Regions from separate parts of the Candidatus Berkiella cookevillensis genome, predicted to be linked through region 2. Evidence: riboswitches for the same ligand, from Rfam matches in the RefSeq annotation. Region 2 holds a riboswitch; the other holds the start of a gene.
The links. Region 2 has a riboswitch for thiamine pyrophosphate ahead of CC99x_RS02680 (ABC transporter substrate-binding protein). Riboswitches for the same ligand answer to the same signal wherever they lie in the genome.

Region 1: it holds a riboswitch for thiamine pyrophosphate, as region 2 does, so the genes downstream of both, thiE (thiamine phosphate synthase) here and CC99x_RS02680 (ABC transporter substrate-binding protein) in region 2, are expected to answer to the same signal.

Annotation. Positions count from the first base shown of each region.
Region 1 is NZ_LKHV02000001.1:361,120-376,862, forward strand. It holds gene CC99x_RS01555 (DUF885 domain-containing protein) at 1-308, opposite strand, end outside; gene CC99x_RS01560 (trans-sulfuration enzyme family protein) at 344-1,504, opposite strand; gene CC99x_RS01565 (pyridoxal-phosphate dependent enzyme) at 1,497-2,870, opposite strand; gene CC99x_RS01570 (hypothetical protein) at 2,977-4,389, opposite strand; gene CC99x_RS01575 (NAD+ synthase) at 4,462-6,147, opposite strand; gene pncB (nicotinate phosphoribosyltransferase) at 6,144-7,322, opposite strand; gene CC99x_RS01585 (nicotinamidase) at 7,319-7,972, opposite strand; gene CC99x_RS01590 (adenylyltransferase/cytidyltransferase family protein) at 8,103-8,681, shown strand; gene CC99x_RS01595 (NUDIX hydrolase) at 8,689-9,360, shown strand; gene CC99x_RS01600 (bifunctional glycosyltransferase family 2/GtrA family protein) at 9,903-10,952, opposite strand; gene CC99x_RS01605 (hypothetical protein) at 10,934-12,319, opposite strand; TPP riboswitch at 12,483-12,586, shown strand; gene thiE (thiamine phosphate synthase) at 12,677-13,330, shown strand; gene thiD (bifunctional hydroxymethylpyrimidine kinase/phosphomethylpyrimidine kinase) at 13,332-14,135, shown strand; gene CC99x_RS01620 (TerC family protein) at 14,291-15,268, shown strand; gene CC99x_RS01625 (DUF2062 domain-containing protein) at 15,311-15,743, shown strand, end outside.
Region 2 is NZ_LKHV02000001.1:596,282-612,024, forward strand. It holds gene CC99x_RS02610 (hypothetical protein) at 1-228, opposite strand, end outside; gene CC99x_RS02615 (Gfo/Idh/MocA family oxidoreductase) at 498-1,589, opposite strand; gene CC99x_RS02620 (hypothetical protein) at 1,906-2,859, opposite strand; gene CC99x_RS02625 (DUF924 family protein) at 3,282-3,863, shown strand; gene CC99x_RS02630 (hypothetical protein) at 3,896-4,189, shown strand; gene CC99x_RS02635 (LysR family transcriptional regulator) at 4,223-5,110, opposite strand; gene CC99x_RS02640 (hypothetical protein) at 5,236-5,547, shown strand; gene CC99x_RS02645 (hypothetical protein) at 6,030-6,722, shown strand; gene CC99x_RS02650 (P-loop NTPase family protein) at 6,771-7,823, shown strand; gene CC99x_RS02655 (methyltransferase domain-containing protein) at 7,853-8,440, shown strand; gene CC99x_RS02660 (hypothetical protein) at 8,558-8,731, shown strand; gene CC99x_RS02665 (RhoGAP domain-containing protein) at 8,975-10,219, shown strand; gene CC99x_RS02670 (GNAT family N-acetyltransferase) at 10,253-10,708, opposite strand; gene CC99x_RS02675 (sulfide-dependent adenosine diphosphate thiazole synthase) at 10,991-11,788, opposite strand; gene CC99x_RS02680 (ABC transporter substrate-binding protein) at 11,811-12,701, opposite strand; TPP riboswitch at 12,908-13,015, opposite strand; gene CC99x_RS02685 (dual specificity protein phosphatase family protein) at 13,105-14,205, opposite strand; gene CC99x_RS02690 (protein kinase domain-containing protein) at 14,362-15,465, shown strand; gene smpB (SsrA-binding protein SmpB) at 15,467-15,743, opposite strand, start outside.

The DNA of each region.
Region 1 (15,743 bases), 240 kb from region 2:
TCAGAAGAATTAATCAATTTTGCTTCATCTATGTGGGAAAGCTCTTCTAGCCATTGATCTTGAAGTGCTTGCCAGTTTAATTCATTCTGGTAGCCATGATTTGAAAACTTATTTTGTGGCACATTTGTTTTTCCCCAAAAAAGTGCTAGTTCAGGGAAATAAGTGAAATATTGGGTTTCATAATCATTTGCAAGCTCAGAGACCGTTTTTGTTGCAACAATTGACATAGGTGTGGTTCCATTATCTATAGAAGGATTGGCAAAAGCAGGGGGTATCATTAATAAGAGTAAATAAGATAGTTTTTTCATTTTTGTAATATTCTCAATTCTCAATTTTTAGTTTTTTAAAGATTGCTAAGCGCTTGTTTTAAATCATCAATTAGATCGTCTGACTCTTCAATGCCAACAGAGAAGCGTAGTAAACCATCATCAATGCCTAATAATTTTCTTTGTTGTGGTGATACCGTTGCATGCGTCATCAGTGCGGGGTGTTCAATGAGCGATTCAACGCCACCCAGAGATTCTGCTAAGGTAAATAATTGTAAGCGACCTAATAATTTTTTAACTTGCTCGATATTAAAATTAAAGTTGGCACTTATCATGCCACCAAAACCACGCATTTGTGTGCGTGCCACATCATGATGGAGATGATTTTTTAAACCTGGATAGTGAATTTGCTTTACACAAGGTTGAGTGTGGAGAAAATCAACAATTTTTTCAGCATTTTTACAATGTTCCTCCATGCGTATACCCAGTGTTTTTAGCGAGCGGAGCAATAAAAAACAGTCCATCGGAGAGGGTACAGCGCCCATTGCATTTTGATAAAATCTTAAATTTTCAGCTAAAGTATCCTCTTTAACAATCAAGGCACCACCTACGACATCTGAATGTCCTCCGATGTATTTTGTTGTAGAATGACAAACGCCATCAGCACCACATTCTAAAGGGTTTTGTAAATAAGGTGTTGCAAAAGTATTGTCAATAAATACATAAGCTTTGGAGGCATATTTTGATTTTATTTCACATATTTGAGCAATATCTGTTATTTTGAGCATTGGATTGGAAGGTGTTTCCACCCAAATTAACTGCGTGTTTGGTTTCAAAGCATTTTTAAATGCTGTTGCATCTGAACAGTCGACCTGGCTAAAAGTGATCCCTTTTTCTGCAAATACTTTCGCAAATAATCGTACTGTGCCACCATATACGTCATCCCCAATCACCACATGTGAATTGGGCGCTAAACTTTGCAAAAGTGTTGCTAAGGCTGCGCATCCTGATGAGAAGCATAAACCGTGTGTACCCCCCTCTAAAGAAGCAAGCGCTGTTTCTAGATAGCTGCGGTTAGGATTGCTTGAGCGACTGTATTCAAAATCACCGATTGGTTTTGCGGGTTCGCGCTGTTTATAGGTGGTACTCAGATAAATCGGTGGCATCACTGCGCCGGTTGCATCTCCTGAAAACCCTGCATGGATTGCTCTTGTTTTAAATTTATATTTTTTATCCATTCATTTTTCTCATCATATATTCAATCATGTCGATTTTTGAAATAATACCCACGAGTTTTTCTTTGTCGACCACAATAGCAACTTGCTCTTGATCAAAAATTTTATTGAGATTCATGAGTGAGCTATTGGGAGATACAATGCCTTTTAAAGGTTGTGCCACTTCGTGTGCGAGAGACTCATAGCGAATATCGCCTGCTTGTAACTTATGGAGAATGTCAATTTCATGCACAATGGCCATCGGTTTATTGTTTTCATCAACAATGGGCATTTGTGAAATACCATTGTTTTTGAGTTTAGTAATCAAGTCTTTGACTGTTTCATTGACTCTTGCCGTGAGCAAGGCTTGGTTTTGTGTTTGCATGAGATCATAGACGGAGCCGAGTTCATTGCCTGTATTTGAAAATCCATGATCTTTCATCCATGCATCATTTAAAAATTTAGAGATATAGCGACTACCAGAATCTGTTAATACCGTGATGACCGTTTTTCCAGGCCCCAGCCTTTTAGCAACTTGTAGTGCGCCAAATACAATGGCACCTGAAGAGCCACCACAAAATAAGCCCTCTTCACGAATCAAGCGTCGTGCTGTGACAAAGGCTTCTTTATCATTGGTTTGTATCATTTCATCAACAACGGAAAAATCTAAGGCCTCACATAAGATATCTTCGCCAATGCCTTCTACTTTATAGATCTGAGGTTCAACTAATTTTTTTGTATAAAAATAATCGTAATGTATTGAGCCAATTGGATCGACGCCGATGATTTTAATATCTTTGTTTTTTTCTTTGAGATAGCGACCAACACCAGAAATAGTACCTCCTGTTCCGGTACCGGCGACAAAGGCATCAAATTTTCCTTTGGTTTGTTGCCATAATTCTTTGCCGGTTGAATGGTAATGTGCATCAATGTTTTCTTTACAGTGATATTGGTTGACGTAGAATGCATTGGGTAATTCTTGTGCAATCCTTTTGGCTGTATTGACATAATGATCGGGTGAGTCGCCTGCTACATCTGTAGGGGTTACCACGACTTCTGCACCAAAAGATTTGATCATGTTGATTTTTTCCAGGCTCATTTTATCAGGCATGGTAAAAATGCATCGATAGCCTTTCACTGCGGCAACCATTGCCAGCGCAAGCCCGGTATTACCAGAGGTATTTTCAACAATGATACCACCAGGTTTAAGTTTGCCAGCTTTTTCCGCTTGTTCGATAATGTAATGAGCAATTCTATCTTTAATGGAACCACTTGGATTTAGAAATTCGCATTTTACGAGAATCGTTGCGCTCTTACTATCAACGACTTTGTTTAATTTTACGAGTGGGGTGGAACCGATACATTCCAGGATGTTGCTTTTATATTCCATTATATTGCTCTGCTTGAATGTGCGTGGGTTTTATATATACCAAGATCTGGGGCAAATTCATAGGCTCAGGGCAGTGCACAATGCATTGTCCTGAGAGTTGGTCAACTTATTTTGTGGGGGTGAGATTAAATCTTGGAATAGCTTTCTTTGAAATGCGAAGTGGAGATAATGGTAGGGGCTTAGGTCTTTCTTTTTCTGCTGTGAAGAGCGGAGTGAATAATTGGGGTAAAGAAGATGATAAACCGAAATCATCAGTATTTTCTTTTTGAGGTGTTGTATTCGCTTGTGATTGTAGCATTTTATTAAGTGCATTGCTGGTAGAGCGCAGTGGCGTATTAAATTGAGTGGGTGAGAGGGGTATCATTCTGTCAGGTTGATAGAAGCGTCGTTTTGGTGCTTTTGAAGGCGACAGCAAACCTTGTGGAGACAGTAGCACGGTTTGTGCAGCAAGTGGTGTTGTGGCTTGAAAAGTATCCAATAGTATTTTTTCAACAATTTTAACTTCTGATAAACAAATTGTATTGAGCGTCAATGCATCAAAGGTAAATTTTACATGGCGCTTATAATCTGCGCCTGCCCCATCTTTGATTTCAACGGACAAGCTCTCTAAAAGTCTTATTTTTTCGTAGCCATTTACCCACTTTGGATAGAAACTCAAATAAAGGGTATCAGGATGCCCTTTGCTGCGTAGAATTTTTTTAATGACAGGATTGAGTAATTCCATTTCAGCATTACAAAATTTTGTTGCTAAGCCTAAGTTGTTAAGAAATTGAGCTTTATTACCTTTCATGGAGTGAGAAACAAAATGTGTCCAATGCACAGAACGAGGTTCAACAACGATGCCCGCTGCTTTTAATGCTTTTCGCGCTGAGATTTCCATGATTTCATCTTGTGTGGGTGAACGCACAGGCTCACCATCACGTTTCGCTTTTGTCTTTTCTTTTGCTGCTTGACGAATATCATTTAAGGTAATGGGCGTATCTATGATTGCATCTAGGGAGCCTTGAGGAATATCGAGTTCTTCCAGAGCAACATCAGGAAAGAGAGGAACGGCTAATCGCTCTGTCTTTACTTTATCTTTAGGCAAATAGATGGAAACTTCTTGGTTTTGAATTTGAATAACACGTGAGGCAATGAGTTTAGTTTTTCCTTGTGGGGTTACTAAAAACCGGCTTGTAATACGGTTTGGGGTAGAAGCTTGATAATCAGGCGATTTTAATATTTGTGTTTTAGCATCCGGTGTAAAAGTTACTTGAGTGCCTCTTACAGCGGCTTTTTTTGCATCAGGTGTGCTCGCGCCCATGAGCTGAATAGTGCCGCGTGCTGATGATTCAAAATCTACATTTTTTCTGCGTCTATTTTGGCGTGGATTATATGCCGCATCAGCTTTTCTGGCGGCTTTGCTCTTTTTGCGTTTTTTTCTACGCTTTTTAGTGGTTTTTTCTTGAACTTGCGTTGTCGTTTGTTCATTCTCAGATCTGAGAAACTCGTCGTCAGAGGTATCAGTAAAGTTCAACATCTTTGTAGCTACAACAAAAGAGGGGAGATAGATAAGCGCCCATTATAGTGAAAGGAGACATCCTATACAAGATTAGTTGTCTGGGAGACTAAAATTTGCAGCAATGGGGAATTGTCTACCCATACCAAAAGCGCGACGTTGTATGCGTATAATGGGGGGGGCTTGTTTGCGCTTGAACTCTGCTAAATCAACCTGACGATGTACCGCTTGAATGCTTTCTTTAGAAAGTGGCGCAATTTGTGAATGATACGCTGCTTTTGGCTTAGGGGACAATAAATCGCCCTCTAAATATAAGCGTAAAATAGGATCCAATATTTCATAAGGTAGCAAATTATCGCTGTCCTTTTGATTGGGCGCTAATTCTGCGCTAGGCTCTTTCTCAATAATCGTGTGTGGTATTAAATTATCGTGTATTTCATTAATATAATGTGATAAAGCATATACTTCTGTTTTATATAAATCTCCAATGATATTTAAACCACCCACCATATCACCATAGAGTGTTGTATAACCAACACTGAGTTCACTTTTGTTTCCTGTGGATAAGACCAAAGAGCCGTATTGATTTGAATACTGCATAAGTATTCGACCACGGATGCGGGCTTGAATATTTTGTTCTGTCAAAGGATTTGGCAAAACATTAAAGTTCTTGGAAAATTGTGTGCAGGCGAGCTTAAACTCTTCTTCAATCGAGACAATGTGTAATTTAATATTGAGTCTTTCGCACAAGGCAATGGCATCTGAAATACTGTGCTCACTTGAATAGCGGCTTGGCATGGCTAAAGCAATTACTTTGTCAGCGCCTAATGCTAAGGTTGCAAGAGCGCAGGTTAGTGCAGAATCAATACCGCCTGATAGCCCAATCACCACACTGTTGAAACCACATTTTGTGACATAATCCTTCAAACCCAGCTGTGTTTGTGCATAAAATAATGCCACGTCTGAAAGTGGTTGTTTTAAGAGACTGTGTCTAGTATGCATGAGACATTTATTTTCAAGAGAAACAATACCACAATCCTCTGCAAATGCAGCGAGAGAATCCATGACTTGACCATCTGCGTGTAAGCAAAAACTTGCGCCATCAAACACCAGATCATCATTGCCGCCCACTTGGTTGCAAAAAATGAGAGGGGCTTTTAATATTTGAGCAACAGAAGCAAATTGTGTGATTCGTTCTTGCTGTTTGCCAATATTGCTGGGAGAAGCATTGATAGAAATGACAATATCTAGCGCCTTTTCTTGTAAGAGCGCAATGGGATCTCGTTTACAAGCTATGTCAGTCTCTGTTTGCCAGCCATCTTCACAGATCAAAAAGCCTAAGTTGAATCCCTTGAAATGGAAATACCCTGCTTCTTCTCCAGGAGAAAAATGTCTTGCTTCATCAAATATGTTATAAACAGGCAGTAACATTTTGTGATATTGATAGCGTATCGCACCTTGGTGAATAAAAGCCAAACTGTTATAAAAAGTTTTATTTTTGTGTCGATTGGTGTGTGGCGCGGAGTGTATTAAGCCAATGATAATGGCAATATCTATATGCTCACTTGCCATGATGAGTTTATTGACAAAATAATTTTGGGTTTCAACAAAACCAGGTCGCTCAATCAGATCTTTAGGATAATACCCGGATAGCGCTAATTCTGAAAATACAATGATGTCAGCATTTTGCACATTTTTATGTACAGCATCTATTATTTTTTGATAATTATTTTCAAAATCACCGATTTTAAAATTTAATTGGCAAACAGCTATTTTCATACGAGGCTCTTGAGCTTAAGTTCTTTTTTTAAGTAGTTAAGGCGTTGTTCATTTGTAGAAACTATTTTTCCAGGTGTGTCTGGATATTTGATAACAGCCGTGCCATTCACTTCTGTCATTTTGATCACAATATCCAAAGCAGCGAGTCCCACATCATTCATTAAATGAGTGCCAATACCAAACATCGGCTTTGCTCGCTTTTTTATATAATGATAAATATGAATTGCTTTAGCGATGGTTAGACTGTCACTAAAAACAAGACATTTTTCTTGTGCATCAATATGCATTTTTTGATAATGGGCTAATATTTTATCTGTCCAGAGCAGAGGATCCCCTGAATCATGACGAAGACCGCTAAATCGCTGACTCAAATCATGATTGAATTCGGTTAAGAACTGATCGACTCCCAGCGCATCCGTGAGTGCTATACCCAGCGCACCATGATATTCTTTCAACCAAACAGAGAGCGCTAATGCTTGAGAGTGTTTAATATCTGTGGCTAGTACTTGAAAAGCTTGTAGATATTCATGTGCCATCGTACCGATTGGGTTTAATCCAAGAGAATGAGCAAAAGCAAGATTGCTGGTACCAGCAAGACAGTGAGGCAATGCTTCTTGTAACGTTAGCAATACTTCTCTTTGCCATTCTTTGCTAAAGCGGCGCCTTGTACCAAAATCAGAGAAAGAAAAATCATAGTCTGTTGTATGATGCTTTATTTCTGTTATCTTGGATTGTAATCGTGCTCTTCCTTCGCTTAAAGAGTAATTGGGATAGTGCTTTTTGTAATAGCATTCACTAATGATCGCCAGTAATGGAACTTCAAATAAAATCGTATCTAGCCATGAGCCTTCAATGTGTATGCTTAAACTTGCTGTCTTTTGAATCGTTACTTGCTTGGGGTCGAGCTTGAGATTTTTTAAATAATGTATGAAATCTTCCGTGAAAAAGGGAAGATTCTTGAGATAATTGGCTTCTTGGGGCGTGAGTTGTAATTCACAAAACAGTTCCAGTTGCCTTTGAATATCGGCAATGAGTGTTGTTAAATCAATATTCTTACGGCAGGTAAATTCATAGCACGCAGTGACGGGCTTAAGCTGATGAAAAATGCATTGCATCATTGTGAATTTATATAAATCTGTATCTAGCAAAGAAGTAATCATAGGGCTAGACATCATTTTCTCGAGCTGCATAATTGTGTAGAAGAGGAGATGAGTATTGCGCCCTTTTGTTCCATAAGCTTAATGGCTTCTTGGGTTGTATGGGGGGATAAACCTCTGCAAGCACCTAAATTCAAAATGGTTTTAAAGCCTGCATGCAATAGTTGTAAAACGCTTGTTTTGACGCAATAATCTGTGGCCAGACCACCGACAATAACAGTGGTAATTTGATGCGCTATTAAAAATTCTATCAGCCCTGTACTCATGCGCTCGTGGATATCATGGTAGCACGCACCATAAGGGTGCATATCTGGCTCTACGCCTTTCCAGACAAAATAATCATAGTCTTGAGGATGAGGTAAACCTTCAATGAGTTTAAATCCTAAGCTACCAGGCACGCAATGTTGAGGCCATCGTACATCCACATTTTGATATCCTGAGATAGCTGAGAGTGTAGGTTGGTTTTGATTTGCTAACCAAACCGGATTTGCAGGATGTGCATCTTTTGTTCCTATTCTTAATTGTGCAAAAGTGCCTTGCTGATTGAGTTCATGGACAATTTCATGGCCCAAAGGGATGGGTAGCTCATTTGGGCAAATGGGCGTAAAGCTGTTTTGGGCATCCACATCTAAACTGGCAATATGGATTTTAGATTCTAATTCAAGCATGGTATTTCTCTTGACTTAGTGGCACACTGACACTAACATAATAATCTAATAATATAGTTATTTTGTCAAGTGTTTTGCATCGCATGCTTTTTTAATCAATTGATTTAATTAATAATAAGAGGGCTACGCTATGAAGCAGGTTGGTGTGTTAGGTGCGAGCTTTAATCCCCCTACTTTAGGTCACAAAAATGTGATTCTACAGTCTTTAGATGTTTTTGATCTCGTTATTCTGGTTCCGAGCTTAAAGCACCCCTTTAATAAAAAACTGGTCTCCAGCATACATCGGGTGGCTATGCTCAAAAGATGTATTGATGCTTTACCTGAAGTCTATCGCGCTAAAACAATGTTAATGAATGTTGAAGCCATGTTATTAGCCAACAGTCAGCAGCAATATATTTATACTTTTGATGTATTACAGAAATTACAGCGTTATTTTGAAATTATAGGTGAACCAGTCGCATTGCGATTTATTATGGGGCCTGATAATGCACAAAACAGCGTTTGGAAGAAATTTTATAAGCATGCAGAAATTGATAAACGCTGGCCACCTTTTGTTGTTAAGGAAAGTATAAAAGTCCACAGTGAGCAGGCGAGAACTTTAATAAAAACCTTAAGCCATAAACCCCACGAATTGAAAAATGCATTAAAACCTTTTTTAGAAGAGTCAATCATTCATTATATTCTTCAAAATAACTTATATGTTGAGTAGTGGCACTATGAGCAAGTCTAACTTACAAGTCTCTTTAGAAATTGTGCTCTTTTCACTCATTGCTGAAAAGTTACATGTCTATGTTCAAAATTGTGCTACGGCGCCTTATATTGATAAATATTGTTTGCCACATGGTGATATTTTATTTACAGAAGACAACACCATTGAAGAAGCCATTATGCGTACGCTTAAGGCATTACAATTTAAAAGCTTGTCTTATATAGAGCAAGTTAAAACCATTGGTGGTATAGCGCGTGATCCAAGAGGATGGTCTTTGGCGGTTGTGTATTATGGGTTTGTGGCTGTTGATAAAATGATTGATAGTACAAATATACAATGGATAGCCATTGACGACTTGCAAGCCAATGATTTTGCTTTTGATCATGCTTTGATTGTGCAAGAGAGTCATCAACGCCTTAAAAGTAAAGCTTTATATACTTCTTTGCCTGCATTTTTACTCCCAGAAGAGTTTACCCTTACTGATTTGCAAAAGGCATATGAAGCGGTGTTGGATTGTAAAATTGAAAAGAAATCCTTTCGTCGCAGAATGCTGGACGCGCATATTTTGGCAGAGACAGAAAAGGTGAGAAGAGCAAACCATAGACCTGCTCAAGTGTATCAGTTGATTGATCAAACGCCGCATATATTTAATCGCATCATAGAAGGGGCGCGGCATTAAATTAAAAAAAAGTCCATTGTTAAGCGCTGACTGGCATTAATGAGCGTAGCGAATGATTTTTTCCTCTACCAATTTTGGGCTACGGGATGCACACATTTTCTTTAAATAGTAGGATATATTGTGTCATGCCAGCGCAGGCTCATATGCGTCAACTTAAGGAATTTCTGGGGTTTGATATAGAATATTGCTGCCTATTCTTTGTTCGCAAAGCGAACATTTTCTCACTTTGTAAAGGGAGACGCTCGTGCAGCGTAGCTGCGACGAGCAGAGGGATTTAGCTTTTTGAACTTAGCTCCCAGCATAAATCCCCCTTGCGCACTTGTCAGTGCGCGTCCCCCTTCAAAAAGTGGGATTTTTTATTCGCTACGCTCATCTGGATAATTTCTGCCAATGAACGAAGTGAATAATTTTCTTCCCTTGATAACAAGGGAAGAGGCTTGCTTTAGCAAGCAGATGGATTTTTTTTGAATTGAATAATGATATATGGCACTCAATGATATGGTTTAGGAAGCTAAGTCCTTAAATTTGGTTTAAGCTTCTCTTCAGCTAATCCCTTTAATAGAATCCTCTGGTTGATTGAATACCAAGAGTTTTTGTATTGCAAAATTTGCAATAAATAAGCCAAACAGTGCTATTAATTTGCTGGCGTATACATTGGCTCCAAAATAAACAAGGCTTTGAATAAAGGCATATGAAAATACAAGATTGACAACACAAAGCAGCGCATATTTCAGTGCTTCAAATCTAAGATTTGCTTTGGACTTAAAGACCAATTCTTTATTGAAGAGGAAGTTACAGGTGCCAGAGAATAGTCTGGCAAGGGACTCGCTGACAAGTATATTGCCTGAGAGAAAGAAGGCTAATGAGAATGCTAAAAAATCGATAAGTCCACTGATTGCTGCAAAGACAAGGAAGCGCAAGAAGACAAAATAGATTTTTAAGGAATCAATCACAGGGTTAAAGTGTGAGCCTCTGTTCTGATCATTGTAAACGGTTTTAATAGTAAGTTCTTTCATAGTGAGGTTTTGTTTGGTTGCTTTGATCAACATGTCTAGCTCAAATTCATATCCATTGCTGGGTGTCTTTAATAAAGTTTTTAAGAAGGCGCTTGGAATGGCTCTTAAACCCGTTTGTGTGTCTTGTAGTGATTGTTGAATCAGTAATCTAAAGATTAATTTTGTTAGGTTATTACCGATGCGGCTTTTCCAGGGCACATCTTTGTCAAAGGCTCTTGCACCTAAGTAAAGAGATTGTGGATCTTTGCTAAAAGCAGTTGCAAGATTCATAATATCTTCAGGCAGATGTTGTCCATCCGCATCTGCGGTTAATACGCCGCGATGCGTGCTATCAAAATGAGTTAGAAAATGATTAAAGGCCGTTTTGAGTGCTTGTCCCTTGCCTAGGTTAACTGCATGTTCTAAAACAGTTACCTGAGGCAGCTTTTTTAAATGCGTAAAAATAGGGGCACATTTTTTATCTGACCCATCATTGACAATGAGGATCTTTAACGATGCATTTTTTAACAATGCTTCGACGAGCGTAATCAATTTTTGTTCCGGTTGATAAGCCGGTATTATGATGATGGGATACATAATTCTTCACTTACAACATTTAATGAAGTTTCAGATTGAGGTATTTCAACTTTTAATGAGAATTTCTCAGGTGATAGAAAATGATGCACATACTTGTTAAATTCATGATTAAACATGTGATCGGGAAATTTTATCTTATCAGAAAATACAGTGCCAATTGGAATATGCCTTCCTGTGCGAGTGACTATTTTGTCAAAATATTTGAAAAAAGCGTATGCATTATACTGATTTTTAAAGAGAACCTGCTTGTCAGATAAATCATCTGTAAAGTTGAGTTGATAAAATAATTTTGTTTCATCTTGGCTATTTTTTTCAACATGGAACAGATTTTTATTTTCTATCTTTAAAGAGGCTAAAAAGTTATATGCATTTTGACAATCTTCTTTGGTTGCAAAAAAAGCATGTCCATCATGTGTCATATGTTGTTCTACTGCCACAGGCTTTAATCGCATGGCTTTTAAGAACGCTAGAGGATCCTTCTGACGATACAGTACCCATGGTTTTTCATGGTTTGTATTCATTTGTGACAGGCCGTTGTGCACAATGATTTCATCATTGGGGAAATGCTCGGTAATAAGTGCTAGTATTTTATCAATAGTTTGCAACCCATGCAGTATTTCAGCGGTAATGCCGTCTGCCCCTTCTTTCCAATGGTGATGTTGAATATGAGCCAATGAATTTAAAAATAAAATAGAGCATCTAGGATTAAAGCGTCGTTTATATTTGATAAATAATAAGGTTGAGACATAGTCAAAAAATGAAATAAAAATATAAGGTTTTTTGCCACGCTTTAAGAGTGAGCCAAGCAAGCTAAGACAAGATGCGAATATCTTGGTTCCTTGGCCTGATGTAAATATAAAATGAAAGAGCTTGAGTGCTTGAGAAAATAGCGTACTTATTTTTAAGCTTCTATAGTTTTTGGATACATAACGAGGTAAATCCAGCAAATTGTTTAAGTCTTTTGGGTAAGCGTTTTCGCTAAACGTCCAAGGATCTGGTAAGAAAAATTGCACATTTTCTTTATTACGCCGTGCCCCATTCATGACACCCCAAATTCCGGTTGTAATATTATGATCGCTTAAGATTTCCCAGCTTTGAGCACATTGTAAATCAGGCAGGTCACCAAGATGTTTGATCTTATGTTTTTGGCTTTGTGTGCCAGTATGAATCGAGACCCACTGCACCCATGGTTCTAGGTAGCCGCTGTTGTAGCGATCATTGGTTTTATAATGCGCGCGATGTTTATTAAGTAACTTGCTTATATTAGGTAAGGAGTGTGCTTTAACAGCAGCTGTTAACAAATCAGTATTGAATTCATTGAGTTCTATGATTAAAACATTTTCTTTTGGGGGGCTACTCTCTTCCATAAAAAACCTTTGTTAGTTAATAAACAACATCATGTGCTTTTTAAGGCATATCATAACGTGCAATATAGGTGAAAGCCATGTGTTGTGACTATAAAATAAAATGCATTGCTGTGTGTCTTGATGTGGCTTTGTTTGACATTTTCTGTATTTTCTTTATAGTAAATTTTTTCACCAGGGGTGCTTTTTATCACGTGATAAAAGGCTGAGAAATACCCTTAAAACCTGCTCTGGTTAATGCCTGCGGAGGGAGAGTGATGTTGAACGATAGCGCTTTTGATTTCATAGGTTCTTCTTGATTGATTAAGTGTTGTAGATTCTACATTCATTTTTTTTTCTGCAATTTATTGAGGAAAGAAAATGAACAAAGAAATAAATAAAAATTTTTACAAGCTGATGCTTGTTACCCACCGACAAGATTGCCCTCTTGAGCAATATCTTATTTTTATAAAACGCTGTGTTGCTTTTGGCATTACGACTGTTCAATTGCGCGAAAAAAATGCGAGCCATCGCTTTTTAATTGAATTTGCTGCAAGGCTCAAAGAAATTTTAGATCCTCTCAATATTCCATTGATCATCAATGATCGCCTTGATGTGGCACTTGCAAGCAATGCTTGTGGTGTTCATTTAGGACAATCAGATGGTTCTGTTTTGCATGCTCGGGCAATGTTAGGAGCACATAAAATAATAGGCACTTCTATCAACTCAATTGAAAGGCTCAAAGCTGCCAATGATTTGCCTATTGATTATATTGGGATGGGTGCTATTTTCAGGACAAAAACGAAGCATAATGTCGTTAGACATTGGGGGGCGCAAGGACTGAATCAAGCTGCAAAATTAGCTCGTCATCCTATTGTTGCTATCGGCGGGATTACAACGAAGAACGTTGCTGATGTTTTGAAAAATGGTGCAAATGGCATTGCAGTGATCAGTGCTATTCATGATGCAAGTGATGCGCGAGAGGTAACGCAACAATTGCGTAAAAGTATTGATCTTAGATGTGATGGAAAATAAGATGCGGCATAAATGTTTGTCGATAGCTGGTTTTGATGGTTCAGGTGGCGCAGGCATTCAAGCAGATTTAAAAACCTTTTCTGCTTTTGGATGCTATGGTATGAGCGTTTTAACGGCATTGCCTGTGCAAAATACAATCGGTGTCAGGCGTTGTTATACTCTGCCATTGCAATGCATTGAAGAGCAGATGCATGCTATTTTTGAAGATATTGTACCTTGTAGTATTAAGATTGGTATGCTCTTTTCAGTGGAAATTATTCAATTGATTGCGCATTTTTTGGAAAAATATGCGAAAGATATTCCAATTGTTTTAGATCCGGTAATGCTGGCTAAGAGTGGAGATGCATTATTGCAAGTGGATGCCATCGATGCTTTGAAACAATATATTATACCATTATCCACAATCGTGACGCCGAATTTACCAGAGGCTCATGAACTCACTGGGTGCATGGGGGAGATGCCTGTGGTTGCCAATGTTTTGCTGTCTTTAGGTGCAAGCGCTGTTTTGCTCAAAGGTGGACATACTCAGGATGAGCATGCAAATGATTTCTATCTTGATAATACAGGAAAGTATCTTTGGCTAAAGAGTCAACGTCTCATATCCAATAATACACATGGCACAGGTTGCACACTGTCTGCGGCGATAGCCTCTTGTTTGGCCTTAGGTAAAGATTTACCAAGCAGTTGCCAGATAGCAAAGCATTATTTATTTCATGCATTACAAGCCGCACAGCTAAATTCTGTTGGCAAAGGGCATGGACCTGTGCATCACTTTTATCATATTTGGCCAACACTACAATGGTAGATTTTTGAGAATTCTGTATATTTAGGGAAGCAGTGTTTATCTATGTAGGTAGTTTTCTAAATATTTGTTGTCGTGACATACTAATAAGCTACAATTTACAGCCAGGATAGAAGATAATAGACAATATCCTTCTTTGGCTACAAACAGGAAGTTTCATGCAATCACTTTTATCTTATGGCTCACAAGAATTCTTATCAAAACCACTTTGGATGTGGGTTATCTTTTTGTCGATTGTTTTGGTGCTGATTGCGCTCGATTTAGGTGTTTTTAATCGTAAAGATAAAGAAATTGATATTAAAACAAGTCTACGAATGTATGCATGTTATTTTTCAATTGGTCTAGGCTTTGGCGGATGGATATGGTGGTACTTAGGACAAGCTGCCGCCTTTACTTATTGGACAGGGTTTGTTGTTGAACAAACTTTATCGATGGACAACATCTTTGTGATGTCGATGATTTTCACTTATTTTTCTATTCCGCGACAATATCAGCATCGGGTCTTGTTTTATGGGATCTTAGGGGTGATTGTTTTAAGAGGTACGATGATTGCCCTAGGTACTGTCATTGTAAGCCAGTTTCAATGGGTACTTTATTTGTTTGCACTGTTTTTGATATTTACTGGACTTAAAATGCTCGTCAAGCAAGGTGGGGAAACAGATATATCAAAAAATCCAATATTACGGTATTTAAGTAAAACTTCTTGGGTTACGTCAAAGATACATGGGCATAGTTTTTTTGTTAGAGAACAGAACCCTAAAACAGGTAAATTAGAGCTTTATATTACGCCTTTATTTGTAGCATTGATTATGATTGAAATTGCAGATGTTATTTTTGCGGTTGATTCTATTCCTGCTATTTTTTCGATTACCACAGATCCTTATTTAATATATACCAGTAATATTTTTGCAATCTTAGGGTTGCGCTCTTTGTATTTTGCATTGGCAGCAATGCTGAGTTATTTTGTGTATTTGCAGTTTACCTTAGCAATTATATTGATGTTTATAGGCTCAAAAATCTTTATCACAGAAGTGTTTGGTCTCGTAAAATTTCCGCCCATCGTATCGTTTCTGGTTACAGTAGGTATATTGCTGATAGGGATCATTCTGTCTATTGTAAAAGGCAGAAAGAAATAGCTGGTTTAATTGCTAATATTTGCTTGTTATGGAGAAAGGCTATTGCGCAATTGGTTTAAGAAATATGTGCCTTCTAAAACGATTAAAAATCATGAGGGTTTAAGTTGGATAAAAAACCGACTACATGATAGTAGTTTATGGCATCTGAATCGTCATTCAGTGGCGCGTGGCGTAGCAATCGGATTGTTTGTTGCTTTTATTCCATTACCCTTACAAATGCTTTTGGCTGCTGTGCTTTCTGTTTTTACCAGATCGAATTTACCTATTGCAGTTGCCTTAACTTGGGTTACCAATCCCATTACGTTCTTTCCTATTAATTATTTCATTTATAGGGTAGGTAAATGGGTCTTGAATGATCCAGTTACTACTTTCGTGATGAAAGATTTTGATTGGGAAGGAAAACATTGGAGTGAAATAGGATCTCACTTTCTGCATTGGTTGGAGAGTATGAGCGTCGCATTTTTAGTTGGCTTGC
Region 2 (15,743 bases):
TACGTTGGCAATGTGACCTAATTTCTCAAGTGCTGCAAGGCCCTCATCGTTTAATCTAACCGTGTTGATAAGCGTTAACTCGTTGGCATTCTTCACTACTACCATGTTGCAGCTATGCTGTAGTTTTGTGCCTTCATGGGTAGTAAGATTAGTCCCCATTACAAAAAATATATTGGGAAAAACTTCTTTAAGATCACCATGTGGCCACGCAGGAGAATATTGAGTCACTTATGTACCTTTTTGTATTGATTGCTATATTCTATACATTGTTCAAAGATTCTTAAATTTCAAACTAATCAAGGCTCTGAAAGCTTGTGCCATTAGCTTCATATCGCAATCGACTCCGCCAAATTAATAAATGATATAATTTCTCTTGCAGTTTTAAGCAATGGGACATTATATTTTTCTAATAATTTATAATGCCAATCATATTTTGCATGCGTTGCACCGACAAAAACTATCACTTACTTCTGGCAGCATGCAATCAATCTCAGTATTCAGTTTTGCTTTTCAATAATCAATTTATTATCAGAATTTTTCTCTACTAAAAGAGTTTTTTTATATTTACTACTTTCTTCGCATAGTAAAATAAGTTTTATCACGTTTAATGCTTCATCAGGTTGTACTGGTGAATTCACTCCATTGTTGATAGCATTCTTCAGATGCTTGAAAAATTGTATATAACAACCCTTCGAAGAAGGAACAATTTCACTGACTACTTTTCCATTTTTTAAAGTAACTAATTTTCCATAAAACTGTTCAAATTCTTTCCCAAAATCAATATCCTCTGGTGACTTGCCTTCAATGAGCGCTTGTTCCTGTGGATCCTGACCAAATTTTATAAATGACCCAGTGGTTCCATGAATCTCATATTTAGGTCCTGGAAAAAGACAAATGGAGCTGGAGGAAAGGCGAATTTGTAATTTGTTTTCGTAAATAAATCGAATGTCAAAAAAATCAATAGCATTTGCATGACTTCTTTGAACCGCAAGTTCAGCATTAAGAAATTTTGGCATACCAAAGAGGTTCAGGGCTTGGTCAATCAGATGTGCCCCTAAATCCCACAGCGTCCCAGAGCCAACATCGTTAGACTCTTTCCAGCGATGAGGTTTGGGTTCAGGGCGATAACGATCATAACGTATGTTAAAAGAACTAATTTTTCCTAACACGCCTAAGCTAATGATATTCTTTACACTTAGAAAATCACTATCCCAACGCCGATTATGATAGATTGCCAAGATCTTATTATTTCTCTTTGCAATCTCGATCAATTCTTGTCCCTCAAGCAAAGTTAATACGAATGGTTTTTCAAGAAGTACATGTTTAGAGAATAATAAAGCCTTCTTAGCTAAGTGATAATGTGTTGAATTTGGTGTTGTAATGATCACTAAATCTATTTTTGACGATTCAAATAGATTGTCTATATTCTCTTGAGACACAATTTGTGCTTTGGGGAAAACTGACTTTATCTCTTCTTCCCTGGTTGAAACCACATGCGTCACTTCAAAACCAGGCACCGCTTTTAAAAAAGGGGCGTGAAATTTCGATCCTGAAAAGCCAAAACCAATGAGCGCAGTTTTAATAGCCATATATGAAATAGTCTGAGAATGAAATGACACCAATCTAATATGAATGGAGGTATACCTCAAGTAGTCAGTTAGCTATTCTATTTGTATCAATCAATTCGTGGCTCTACCATTCATGAATTCAGCGTATTCATATTTTAAACGGGGTTATAGAATTTTTTCACGAGACAAAGGTATTGCACAGGCTTTCTTGAACTATGTCGAAGATATAAATGGATTTTTGACTGAGTGAGAAGATGCAAGCATTAAGGTAAAAACTAATCATTTACAGAGTGGTCTTGAGACCTTAATGCCAACTGCTTTAATGGTTGAATAAATATTAATTAGGGCGAAATTTCTTAATAGCTTCTTCCTGATCCTTTAAACGATGAACGCCGGCATAGAGTCCAGCTGCGTAAGCAGAGTAATTTTGGGGTGAATAACTTTTCCAATTCAAAAAGCTATTGAAATATCCCTTCCAATGCTTTGCATTTTGACCAACGATTAAACATTCTTTTATTGATTCATCATTAGGGATTTTGTTTTCTTTTAATTCTTGCAGTTTATTATAGCCAACTTTAAATAAAAATCGTTCACGAAAATATGAAATAGTGGCTCCTACATTAACGCCACCGACGAAAAGAACAACAGCTGAAAGTAAGCCTTTTAGTATACCAAATCCAGGTAAAAAGAGAGTGCTTAAGCCTACTACGCCAAATACTATTCCTGTCCAAAGAGGCCAATCGAATTTATATTTTGAAAGATATCTTTTGTTTCGATATATAATTCGCGCTAATAAATTTTCTTGTTGATGATTTAAGAAAGGTGTAGGCTTATTTATTAAGCCCCAAAAATAACAGTCTTGCAAATGGCGACATTTTAGGAGTTCTTTTAACATAAAGGATTTTAATGTTGCAAGCTTTAGATCTGCTTCACTAACACCCTCAGAAAGTCTAAATTTTAAGAATATAATCTTTTTAGCGTTATAAAAAGCAGGATCATCAAAACGAAAGTTATTTTTACGAGTCTTTTTAGTATTATCATTGCCGTAGAAAATAACTTCTATCTGAGTATGGTCAAGAAGTGCTCGAGAGTTGCTTGTTAAATGCATATCTAATCTTTTTCTTGCCTGTTCGTCAAAGCCATTCCCAAGATTATTTATTTTTAGCAAATTTTTATTTTCCAATAACGCATTGACTAAAGCTATTCTATCCGCAGGATTTGTTTGCGCATTGTCCTGCTCAGTAATCGTAAATTCAGTGGTTACTCGCGCTAAATCAAGATTGAAAGGCATTTGCAAAGTTCCTATTTTCTAATAAATATTGAGCGTTCTATGAGCTCAGAAAGACTATAGTTAGAAGCCTGTATTGTCAAGATTTATGTGTTTGATCAACCCATCCAAACCGCTTTGAGTCTGTGTTTATATTTATTAAAGGATGTAATTACTCTTTTTATATACCCACAACAGATGATTCTTACCCGTAAAGGGTACAATGTCGGTTAGGCGGCAAGCGTTCGAGCAATAGGAGTGTATACAAAATACATGACTATTGTGAGATACGCGAAGCCAACAACACCGAAGAATCATCTGTGAAGGGTATATTCACGGTTATAGCTAGACTCGCTAATAAGCGAGTATTAAGAAATCCATTTAGGTATGTATTTTTGTATAATGATAGTACGGTTAAACATCAAACCTGAGGAAAAGACAAAACAATGGATGAAATATTAAATTTTTGGTTCGATTATGAACATGAAAAGGCACCTATTTATAATCGTAAAATATGGTGGGTCAAAGATCAAAAAGTAGATAATATTCTTAGGGAAAAATTTGGCTTGCTGAGGGAAAAAGCAATAAAAGGCGAATTAGATGATTGTTTAGAATTGCCAAAAGGCACATTAGCTTATATTATTTTAATCGATCAATTTTCTCGCAATCTCTTTAGAGATACACCGAAAATGTTTGAATATGATGCTTTAGCACTGAGCGCTGCTAAAAGAGCTTTAAAGCAGGGGCTGGATAAGACATTGACTTTAACAGAGCGGGTTTTTATGTACTTGCCTTTAGAGCATTCTGAAAATATGAATGATCAAAATGAAAGTGTTGCTTTGTTTGAGCAGCTGTTAAATGAAACACCAGAGCAGTATAAATCTATTGCAGCGTTATTTTTGAATTATGCTAGAGATCATCGGTTGATTATAGAAAAATTTCAGCGCTTCCCCCATCGCAATAAAACATTATCTCGTGAAAGTACAAGCGCGGAGATTGAATTTTTAGCAAGCCATCCAGGCTATTAATACTGATGTATTACCTTAAATAAGAAGAAAAAATGCAGCTATTTATTTTAACACCATTTAATCCAAAGTGGCCCACTGCAGAATTTAAAAAATTAGATTCTATTATTGTGCGTGCTGTTTCTGAAACCAAGGCACGAGATTTAGTAAATTCGGTTACTTTTAATAGTGAAAAATCAAAAATAGGCAAACAGATCCATAACCCTTGGAAAAATAGATCTTTCTCAAAATGTGAGATATATCAAGGTACAGATTTTAGTAAAGAAGGTAAGGCTGAGGTTTTAGCACCCCTTGAATTAAATGAATATTTTAAGAAATTGAGAAAATAGCTTAGCTCATCTTTTTAAATTTTGGTTCTTAGATTATAAGCTGCTTTTTCGCGTTTCTAAAAAATTGATCAATCGAAAGGTTAAAGATTCTTTGGCTGCATTGGGTGGGCATACCGCATAGACACCAAGTGATTGGATGGACCATGCGGGTAGTGGTTCTATGAGCAAGCCCTGACGTATATCTTCTTCGACCAGAAATGAGGGAGGGGTGGCAAGCCCTAATCCTGCAGTAGCAAATTGGCAAATAGCATCTAGATTATCAACAATCATTCTTGGTTTAAAATTGATTTGAAACTGTTTGCCTGTTTTATTGACTAAGGTTCTTTGATCGGGGCGTGTTTTAAGTCCGATCCAATCCCAATTTATAAGATCTTGGGGTTTGCGTGGATGTTTTCTGCTCTGCATGTAACTTGGTGCGACAATAAGTGTTCGTTTCATTTCAAAAAGCTTTTTCGCTTTTAATGTGTCGTTTTTTAAATCCCCAATACGTATCGCAAGATCAATACCTTCTCGAATTAAGTCTTGCTGCAGATCAGTGAAGCTAATTGATAATGTGATTTTAGGAAAAGTTTTGGCAAAAAGAGCGAGATCTTTAATCAATGAACTTCGAGTGAGAACAGCTGGCACAGTAATAATTAATTTACCAGAAGGCTCAGATGATTTTTGAGTAATGATATTAAGCCCATTCTCTGCGGCTTGTACCATTTTCTGAACAGAAAAGAATAATTGTTCACCTTCTTGGGTAAGAGAAAGACTTCGCGTAGAGCGATAAAGTAAGGTAACCCCTAATCGTTCCTCGAGTTGAGAAATGTGGTGGCTGACGACAGAGGGGGACAGCTTTAATTCTTTTGCTCCATTGCGAAAGGAGCCTGCTTCTACTGTCTTGGCAAAGATTGCAAGTGCACGTAACTCATCAATCATTATTTAATCCAATCGAACAATTAGTTCTAATAATAGCATCTAATAAATTTTTATTATATATGCTACTCTGTTTTTTTTTAAAAATACCGCAATATTCAATTATTTTATATTTGGAGATAAAAAATATGTCAAATAGAATTCAGATAGTAAATGTAGAAGATGTTCTGCCAGACATGGAACCAGCAGCGCAGCGTGAATTGTTACAATCATTTATACCTGTGCGTAACAATAGAAGAAATATGAGAGGAGATATTGGAAATCTTCTGGAAAATCAAGAGAATGAGCAAGAAAATCAAGAAAATGTGTTAGAAAGATCTATTCCCGCGCGTTTACTTGCGTTTTTGCATTTGCGTAACCCAAATATTAGTATACATCCTCAGCCTCAAGATCCAACGCCTCGTACTAGCGCTTCAAGAGAGCGAAGAAGAAATAGATAAAATACAGGACAGCCACAATAAGTTGCTTGATCCGAAGATTTTAAGCTAGAATTTCTTTCAGTAACAAGGAAGTTTATTTTAGCTTATGGCCTTAGCTCGTTCAGAACAAATCGATTTAAATGCAACGCTGTATTATCACGTCATGAATCGAAGGCTTAAAAGGTACTCATTCAAATCTTAGTTCAATATTTCATCCGTTAATCGCATCATAGATTATTTACAATCAAAGTCATCAATGATGAGGCACAATTGCTAATCATTATTCAATTATTGCATTTTTTTAACTGTGGCCGTCTAATTTTCCTTTGATTTTATGTGAATTTTTAGTTTGGATGTTCTAATTTTGGATATCTTAATGATGGCTGTCCTGATTTGCAAAAGTTAACTAACTTGCTATTTTTGCGGGTTTTAAAGGCTTCACGCCACTTTTTTGCTGGCTTTAATTTGATATAATCATCTTTTTATTTGCAATAAGCACGATCATGCGTACAAAAATTATCAATAAATGTATATCTGTCTCTGTTTTTTGTTTAGCGCTCATTTCTCCAATCATGCTAAGTGCCACTTCCTTGCCTTCACCTAATGATAAAACAGCAACAGCATTAAAACCAAAATTAAATAGTGAACGTATTGAGCATTTCTTTGGTAACTATGGTGTGGAAACCATTAATGCATGTAGTGATATTTTCCCAGATAGCCGTATATCAAATTTATATTCGATGCATGATAAACAGAAAATCACGAGAACTTTTGCGGTTGTTGATTATGTTTCTCCCATTCCTGAACTATTACGTGCTGTGCATGATCAAAAGATTCAGTCTGGTGAATCTATTGGAAGAGCCTTGAAAAATGCTGGTTGGGAAATCCTAAAAACACCTATTTATTTTGGAGAAATAAATTTATCTGCCCCTGCAATGAAATGGATGCATGAGGCAAAGAGAAGCAAAGGCACTGCCTATATCTATCAATTATCGGTATACAACAAAGAGCATCCAAATTACATTTCATATTGCACAATTTCAGAAATATATAGTCCACAATACTTAACCAAAGAGTGGATGAAAGCACTCTATGGAGATGAGGCGTATTTTGAACATGATGATGACGATCTTTTTGTGAAAATGACACTACAAAAAGTAGAAAATTGTTTGAATAAATTACCAATTTCAAATTAGATGCTCCACATTGAGTAGAGAACTTTTATTGTTAACTAGGGTTATTGTATGAGCGCATCTGGGCCTAGAGCATTTTTTTTTAATATATATCTTGCTGGAGACCCTAAGGTTGGTAAGAAGCATCTCATACAAAGGATGGTAGAGGGACAATATAGTGAAATTTTAGCGGATGATTTCGCACAAGGTCAGATGCATGTGCATAAAGATATTAGATTGTGTTTTCATTTTGTTCCATCGGAAGGTATTAGTAGAGTGAATGCCCTTTTGTATCCAAAGGGTATGCATGCTGTACTTTTGGTCGTCGATCCTTGTGATAAAGCATCCGTGCAAAATGCAGAATTTTGGTTGAATGATACAAATAGATATATAGGAGATACAGCCTATAAAATGCTGCTTATTGCTAAATCTGACATCTCAGAAGTAGAGTGGCAGGTAAAAAAATCAGAATTAGGTATATTGGCTTCAACGCTTAGATTACCTGCGATAGAGATCTCTGCAAAAAATGGAGAGCATATTGAATTTTTAATTTCGCACATGATTGATGAATGTAAGAAATATTATGGCATAGCAGAAATGCTGCCGCATTTTAAACTCGTCAACAAGAAATCAAAAAAAACACTTGCAGAATCTTCAGAAGAAATTATGGCTGATAGAGGTATTTGTCCAGAAATTATACAAATATTGCAAACACGCTATGATAAATTAGCACTTAAATTTCAAGATGTAAATTTTGATTCGTTGGGTACATTAGATAGTTTATTATCATCTAAGAAAGAATCGACAAAACTTTCTCGTTTTGTTGCATTACATATGATTTTAACCAAAGCACGTGCCATAAATGCAACTGGCACAAATACGCTTAGAATGAAAATCTCGGATGTTGTTTCATCTATTTTCATAGATTTAAATGAGAATGATAAAGAGGCATTTCGTAAAAGCACATCCAGTATCAGTTCTGGTAATTTTGGCAGATTTAAGAACAGTCAATTTGGCAAGATGATGCAGAAAATTAATCAATACTATTTAGAAGATTTAGATCCATTAGGATTTGAAGATTTTTCTAGAGAAACTATATCAAAAAAATACTATAAATTAAGCTAAAAGCCTAGTTTTTAAGAAATGAGAAGAATATGACTGAATTGATTGCTCGAAATAATGCAATATATTTTGAAAGTGCTAAGGCTTATCCTTTTGATCACCGAGGTGTAAAGTGGGCAAGTGCAGAATCTCAACGTATCAGATTTGAAGTATTGTGTGAAATTGCAGAGAATTTTTTTAAATCTTCAATCTTAGATGTGGGTTGTGGCCTAGGCCACTTGATTGATTATTTGCAAAGTAATCAATTTAGTGGTGTGTACAAAGGTATTGATACCGTTGATCAAATGGTTCTTCAGGCCAAAAAGCGTTATCCGCTATTTAATTTTGAAACCAACGATCTAGATGCAATGAAGGATGTTGCATATGATTATGTTATTGCCAGTGGCATTTTTACATTTGTAAACTGGTCTTCGATGCAAAATACAATTGAGAAATTATTTTTATGTTCCAAAAAAGGAGTTGCTTTTAATAGTTTGAGTGCTTTATCAATAGAAAAAGAATCTGAGATATTTTATCCAGATCCAATCAAAGTTTTTGAATTTTGTAAAAAAATCACTTCGAATGTAGTATTAAGACAAGACTACATGCCACATGATTTCACCATTTACCTGTATCACTAGCCTAAGATATCTGCATAAACTAACAAACTGTATATCTACTGCCCCTCTTTAAAACTTTAATAAATCCTTTAAATGACGATATAAGTATTAAGTACAGTTTTATGGAGAAAAGGCAGTATGGGCAATCGTAATATTCCTGATCATGATGAGCGAACAGAAAGCCATCATTATCATAAAGAAGAAACAGGCCATGATCATGATCATGAGCGTGAAAAAAGGCGTGATAGAGAGCGCGAGAGTGTGCGTAAAGAACGAGATCGCCAAAATGCAACAACACCTAAAAAAAGATAAATCCACAATCTTTTTTAATCAGCATCCTATTTTCTAGCCACTTATGATGAGCGGTTTTATTTTGAAAAACTGTATAATAATACAGTTTTTCTTGTGCGCTTGATAATTTTTATTCTATAAGATATTTGATGGTAATCATTATATTAGCTAATATTTTCAGTTGTTTTTAAATATATCCTTTCTTTTTTATATTAGGCTTCGTTAAGATATCAATTAACTTGAAATAACTTTTGAGGTGCAGAAATGGCAGCAAGAGGACCACATGATTTAAGCAATAATGAAATTCTACACATGGTGAGAGATATTATTGGACAAATAGAAAATAATGAAGAATTATTGAATATACGCGGTATATTAAGGGTTGCTGGCAGCCACGATGCTGCTCAAACAATATTGGAAACAGGGAAAGTCCCGCCTATTACAAGTGAAAATATCCATACTATCGTTGATGTTCTAAAACGAAGTTTGTCACTCATGACAACAAGAATCCCCTCTATAGACACGACAGGACTAGCCACACTGCAAGCGATTGCTGCGAATGTGTCGGATCAAGAAACTTCAAAAATAGCATTAGCAAATGCATTTCAAGACTTTGTTGATAATTTAGCGAGGAGTAATGACATAGATAAAGAGTCATTAGGAGAAATTTTGCATAACTATATGCATTTGGGAAAAGTTATTTCTCAATATGAAGCAACAAATAAGATGACTACAAACAATTGCGCAATTGTGATTGGCCCTAGAATGAATGAAGTTTTAAATTTAGTCCCCATCCCTGCTGCAGGTGATCCCGCTTTGGTGATGAGTGCTGCAGCAAAAGCAAGTTTAGTGAATGATGCGATTCGTATTGGCATTGAATCTGGTAATTATGATGTACATTTTGATCAAAAATATGCTGAAGTAAAATTCAATTCCCGTCAAAGAATGATAACTGCAGTTGAAAGCCAAACTGAAAAAACTGGGGCATCTTTAGAAAAATTGATGACATTACTTGAGAAAATTACTGGGGAAATAAAACAAACGGAGCGTAGTTTAGATACATTGAAAAACCAGAAAGACCAATTAAAAGGAAGAGGCGGACTGCTTCATAAGAAAACGCCCGAAGAGAAGAAATTTTTAGCACAAACGAGAGCAGCACTCCTTAGAGAGCAAGAACATTATAAAAGTTTATCAGAACGATTAGACGCGCTACATAGAGATATAGAAGATTTTGAAAAGAGCCGTATAAAATTTGACCATACTCGTTCAGAATTAACGGCTTCTATGAGGCGTTTGGAACATTATTTGCCATCCAGTCCCTCAACAACAGATTCTGATACGACAGTATCGGATGATGAGTTTGCAATGATAGAAAATACGGAGCGTGCCTTTATGCCATCTGTCGGAGTAACCACGACGACAACAGCAATTGTGCCCGATCCAGATAAAGAACGAGAATTGTCATCCGAAGATCGCTCGCCACCTCGAACACCTCGCTCTTCACAATAGAGAACATGCACAATAAACCTTCTCCCTGAGCTTTTAAGCTTCAGGAGAGGGTTTGCTTTTTTCTTGTGTGATAAGATTTTTTCTCAAAAAATAGAAAACGGAATTCTTTGCAAAGCCATGCCGTTCGAATTCAATCTCAAAGCCCAGTTTTTGATAAAATCCGAGCGCTTCCCAATCCATCGTGTTCACAGTCATGAAATTACAATTCCGCTCTTTTGCATATTGTTCAGCTGCTTGCATTAATTTTGTACCATAGCCTTGTCCGCGTAAGAGTTCTGCAACCCAGAGTTGCCCAATGTATAAGCAGCCATATAAATTGTCGCCATTGCAGCCTCCTTGAATTTTTCCTTGTGCATCACGAATAAAAAAAGCAAAAAAGTCGATGACCTGCAGGCCTTTCATTTTCTGAGCATGCGTAGAAATGCCGTCACAGAGTACTTGGGTGTCTTGCTGAGAAGGGGAAGATTCAAAGGAAATTTGATAGGACATGATATTACCTTTAGTTTAACAACTAAGCATGAAATCCCGTATGGCTAGATAAATTATTTTATAATGGTTAAAATATCAAGCTTAGTTTAGTTATAAACGAGTTAATGAGGAGCTTATTATGGCAAAAGGTCAAGATAAGAAAAAAGAAGAAAAAAAGAAACCAACAAAAACTTTGAAAGAAAAGCGTCAAGCTAAAAAAGAAAAGAAAGAAGGCAAGTAAATCATTACTTGTATACCTGCCTTGTGTATAAGCGCGCCAAGGCAGGTATTTGTATAGATATCCTACTTAGTTGTTTCTCGTTGCTTAGTTTCTAGTGCCGTACAAGCAATTTCTCCCGCGCGTTTGCCAGAGAGCAGCATACCACCAAAGGTAGGTCCCATTCGTGGTAAGCCACATTTTTCTGATACAGCCATCCCAGAAATGATTAAGTTAGGAAATACCTCTCCTGTGCGTGCTACAATTTCTTTTTCAGAGGCTTCTACCCACAAGGGGCCCATCCCTTTAGATTCCAGCATTTGCCTTTTACCAAGCAATCGGCAAATAATCGCATCATGCCCTGTTGCATCGATGACGAGTTTAGATTCAATGATGATAGGATCTAAGCAAGTGATCATTCTGGGCAATTGTGTGACAGGCATAGAATTAATGACTAAGCCAGTTAATACTTTATTTTTAACAACAACATCTTCAACAATGGTCATATTCAAAAATGTAACACCTGCTTCACAAGCACCTCGTATTAAACCAGAAGCAAAAAAAGCGGAGTCTGCCACAAAAAGCCCTGGTTTATATTCTTTATAGGCAATATTCAATTCATCTAAAATCGCTTGAGCAGGGGCACGCAAAGTGACTTTATTCATTAAGTAGCCACCGATCCACATGCCGCCACCCAGATAATTATTTCTTTCTATGATGGTGACTTTATAGCCACGTTGTGCAAGATATCGACCTGCAACCAGTCCTGAGGGGCCTGCACCAGCGATAATCACATCTGATTCAACCGCTGAGTCAAGTTGAGCATGGTATTCATGGATAATAGCGCGTGTTATTTCTTTTTCATCGATCTGTGTAAACATCATTTGTTTCCTTGTACTGCAATGATTAAACGGGAGAGAAAAAACGGTTGGTATAGCACTCTGAGAGGGAGAGTTGAGCGTCTGTGATCTTTAGGCGCTGTGCATAATTTTTTACTTTTTGCCAATCTCTATCAACATTTTTTAAGTCTGAAGAGAAATAAGGATGCGTTGCCTGAAAAATTTTCTGATAAACAGGTCTATTTAAACTGGGTTTTGTCGCTATTAAACATTTCCACGCTTGCTCGGGATCTTTTTTTGTTACTTGTAACCCCTGTTGTAACGCTTGTAAAAAGCGATGAATCATTTGATGGTTGTCTTGTAAAAATGAATCATGTGCGATGACTTGAATAGAGCAAAAACAGCAACATCCTAATTGAGCCATTTCATCAATAGGCATTAAATAGGAAGGCATGCCCGCTGCTTCAAGTTCTATTTGTTGGAAGCTAGCAATACCAATTGCAGCATCAACGTGACCTGTTAAAATGGCTTGTGTGGCATCCATACCAACGCGTATAGCTTCATAGCAATTAATCGGAAAACCTGCTTCTTGTACAAGATTATCAATCATTATTTTTCCAAATTCACCCACATAACCAATGCGTTTATTTTGAATGTCTGCGATGTGTTTTATACGCTGCTTTAAAGGAGAAATAAGTCCTGTAGGCGGTTCATCTAATACAGTAGCGATAGATTGAATTGCATAACCGCGTGCGCGTGCAGCGAAACAATGTACCATGGCTTTTAGCCCTAATTTAATAGCACCCGTTCCGATGATTTTTGTGACATCGCTGGGATTGGTTGGTTCTATAATGGCAAGATCGATACCATATTTTTCAAAAAATCCCATTTCTTGAGCAACCACTAAAGGTGCGTGATAAGGATTTAGATACCAATTGAGTAAAAAAGGAACATGCATAAGCACCTCTTACTATTTTTGAGACAGTTTCTAATGAAAAAGAATTGAAGTAATATTTTGAAATGCAAAGCAAAAGAAAAAGCGATAGTCATGTGCGAAGACTATAATTGCTTGAAAATTTCAAAATAATAAGATGCGATCAACGATCGGGCATGTGGAATAAATAAGGTAAGTATTTAATAAGTGAAATTGATAAAAATAAAGCATAGTCAAACATTTCTCTTCCCTCCGCAGATATTATTCAGAGCAGGTTCAGCGGGTTCAATCAAATAAATTGATCATCTCAGCACAACTGTGCACCCCGAGAGTTTAAGCCATCGTTACAAATTGAAGTACTAATGGCTATCGTTTGAAAATTCTAGACATACTGTTAATAAAAGTAAAGCATCTATTGAAAAATAGTTTAGAGCTTTAATTTCTTATCTAGCTCTAAAGTAAGCTCTTCGACCTGTGGTACATTGTTATTTCTTGCTGCTTGTCCTGCTGCATAAATGGGATAATACCAAACAAGATCTTGTGTATAAGGCCTTTGTCCAGTCAGACTTGCATGCAAAGTTCGTATTTGGCCAGCATTTAAATTTCTTAATAGCGCGCTAAAATCTTGAAGTAAATAGGTTTCCAAAGTTCGACAATGTTGATCAACAGTGTTGCGATTAAATAGCGTCACGATATACCAAAGAGTGCTTGCGAGCCAAGAAGGTGTACTCACAAAAGAAGGAGATATGTTCACAGGGCGAAGCATCATTTCTTGTTCTGATGTTTTTGAGTAGAGTGGTGTGAGATCAGATCTATATTCAGCTCTGTATTGTTCAATAAAATGATATTGTGCTTTTGACAAAGAGATCTCAGGACGTTTTTCTCGCACAAAAGCAATTGCTTCCTCAGGCGTGTAATCAAGAAATTGCATGAGATAGCAAATAACCATAACGACACTGCGACCCCTACCTGCTTTGCAATGCACATAGGCGGTTTTTCCATTGTGAATGCATTGATGCATTTGTTCTACTGCAATACGAATTTGCTCTAATGGTACATCGCCGCCAAAATCACGCATTTTCACTTGCAAATGTGTGACATCTTTTTCTACCCAAAAGTGTGGTGATACGGGGGTGAGTGCAAGTAGCCCATTACCCTTTAACTCAAAATCTCCGCAACAAGAAACAACCAAGCCAAGCTTTCTGCTTTCTAGGAAGGATTCTTCCAATAATAAAGAGCCATGCTCCCAGTCTGCAATGGGGATTGCACCAAGCTTCAAACCGGGAATGATAGTAGACCACCAAGGTCGGTTATTTCTTAAAATAGGTAATATACGTGGGAGAACAGATACAGTGTAGAAAGTAAATCCATATTGAAATTTAGCAAAAAAAGAAGAATCAGATTCGGATTCAAGTGTTGTAGACCTTGCTGATGGTTGGCCTATGTATGGCACAATGGCATAAGAGGTTGCATCATTGCCTGTCTTTGTTTCTTCTGATTCTTTAGAAGTATTTGTGCCGTTTAGCATAGATATTACCTTCGATATTACCTTGAGTTAATTTTTACTATACCCTAATAGATCTTAGCAATGTGAGTCATCTGATTTTTAGTTGTTATTTAACTTTCATTATTCTTTGACACAAATACAATTTATTTAAACACTGGATAGGCTTGTAAAAAATATATGCTTGAATCTGTACGTAAAATTAAAAACAGCTCTGCGACTATCTTAAAAATTCATCGCTATCGAGCCTTTTCTGCTGTTGAACGCGCAGATAGTACCAATTATGTTGATACAACAGGCACAATAGAGCATTCAATTGTTATTACAAGCAATGAGCGTTATTTTGCATTGCTAAAGCGTTTAGGGGCAGGCGCTTATGGTGTGGTAAAAAAAGCACTTGATTTGCTCTCAGGACAGGCAGTTGTTGTGAAAATAGAGCGTGTTGATGATACAGTCGCTTATTGCCAAGATCTGTATTGCTCAAAACTGGGTTCACAAAAAATAGAAGAGACAGAAATTCAGTTAAAGCTAGAAAAAGCACGAGCTCAGATTGGGGAGGCAGTACAAGAGCAGCTCATGCTTGAGGAGCAAGTCAATAAAGCTTTGGGCAGATTTCATGGTTCTTTATACCGAAAAAATGCACAAGGTATGCGGAAGCGTTATTTGTTCATTGACTATGTAGACGCACAAAATCTCTATGAACAAAATCATATGCTTTCTTCATACCAAGAAAGTCTTGAGGTTGGATTGCAGGTTTTAGAAGCGCTGCAAAATTTACATGCGGTTGGTTATTATCATGGAGACTTAAATCTCTGGAATATCTTGTATTCAGCTGTTAAAACAGATGTTGCCCTCCCCTCCGTACACATCATTGATTTTGGATGCGCACTCAAAAATGAAATGGGAAAGCCAGCACAAGGTCAAATCAGAGGTACACATATTGCACCTGAGTTGTTTCTACAAAATGAGACATCAGATTTGTGTGATTTCACCTTACAAACAGAAGTATTTGCAGCAGGTATGCTATTGTACGAATTATTAACCAAAGATGTGTTTGATGCCTACCGAGATAAAAAATTTGCTGATTATAAGCAAGCATATCAGCAACATTATCAGGCTATTGTAGAAAAATTAAGAGTCCAATCTGATATGCCTTGGTGTGAACTTGTTCGACGGATGATAGAGTCAGATCCTAAAGATAGACCTAATTTATCGGATGCTATTGCGGAGGTTCGAGTACTTTTAGACGCTATTTTAAAAGAAAAAAGTAAAATTAAGATGTAGATTACTTTTTTAAGATGCGTTGGCGACTGCGTTGCCAATCGCGTTCTTTGATGGTTTCACGTTTATCATGCAGCTTTTTACCCTTCGCAACTGCGATGAGTACTTTGACAAAGCTATTTTTCCAGTACATTTTCAAGGGGACAATGGTGTAGCCATCTCTTTCTTTTGCGCCGATAAGCTTTCTTATTTCACGTTTATTTAGGAGAAGTTTTCGTGTACGTTGTGACTCCGCTGTGACATGGGTTGATGCACTATTTAAAGGGACAATTTGAGAGCCT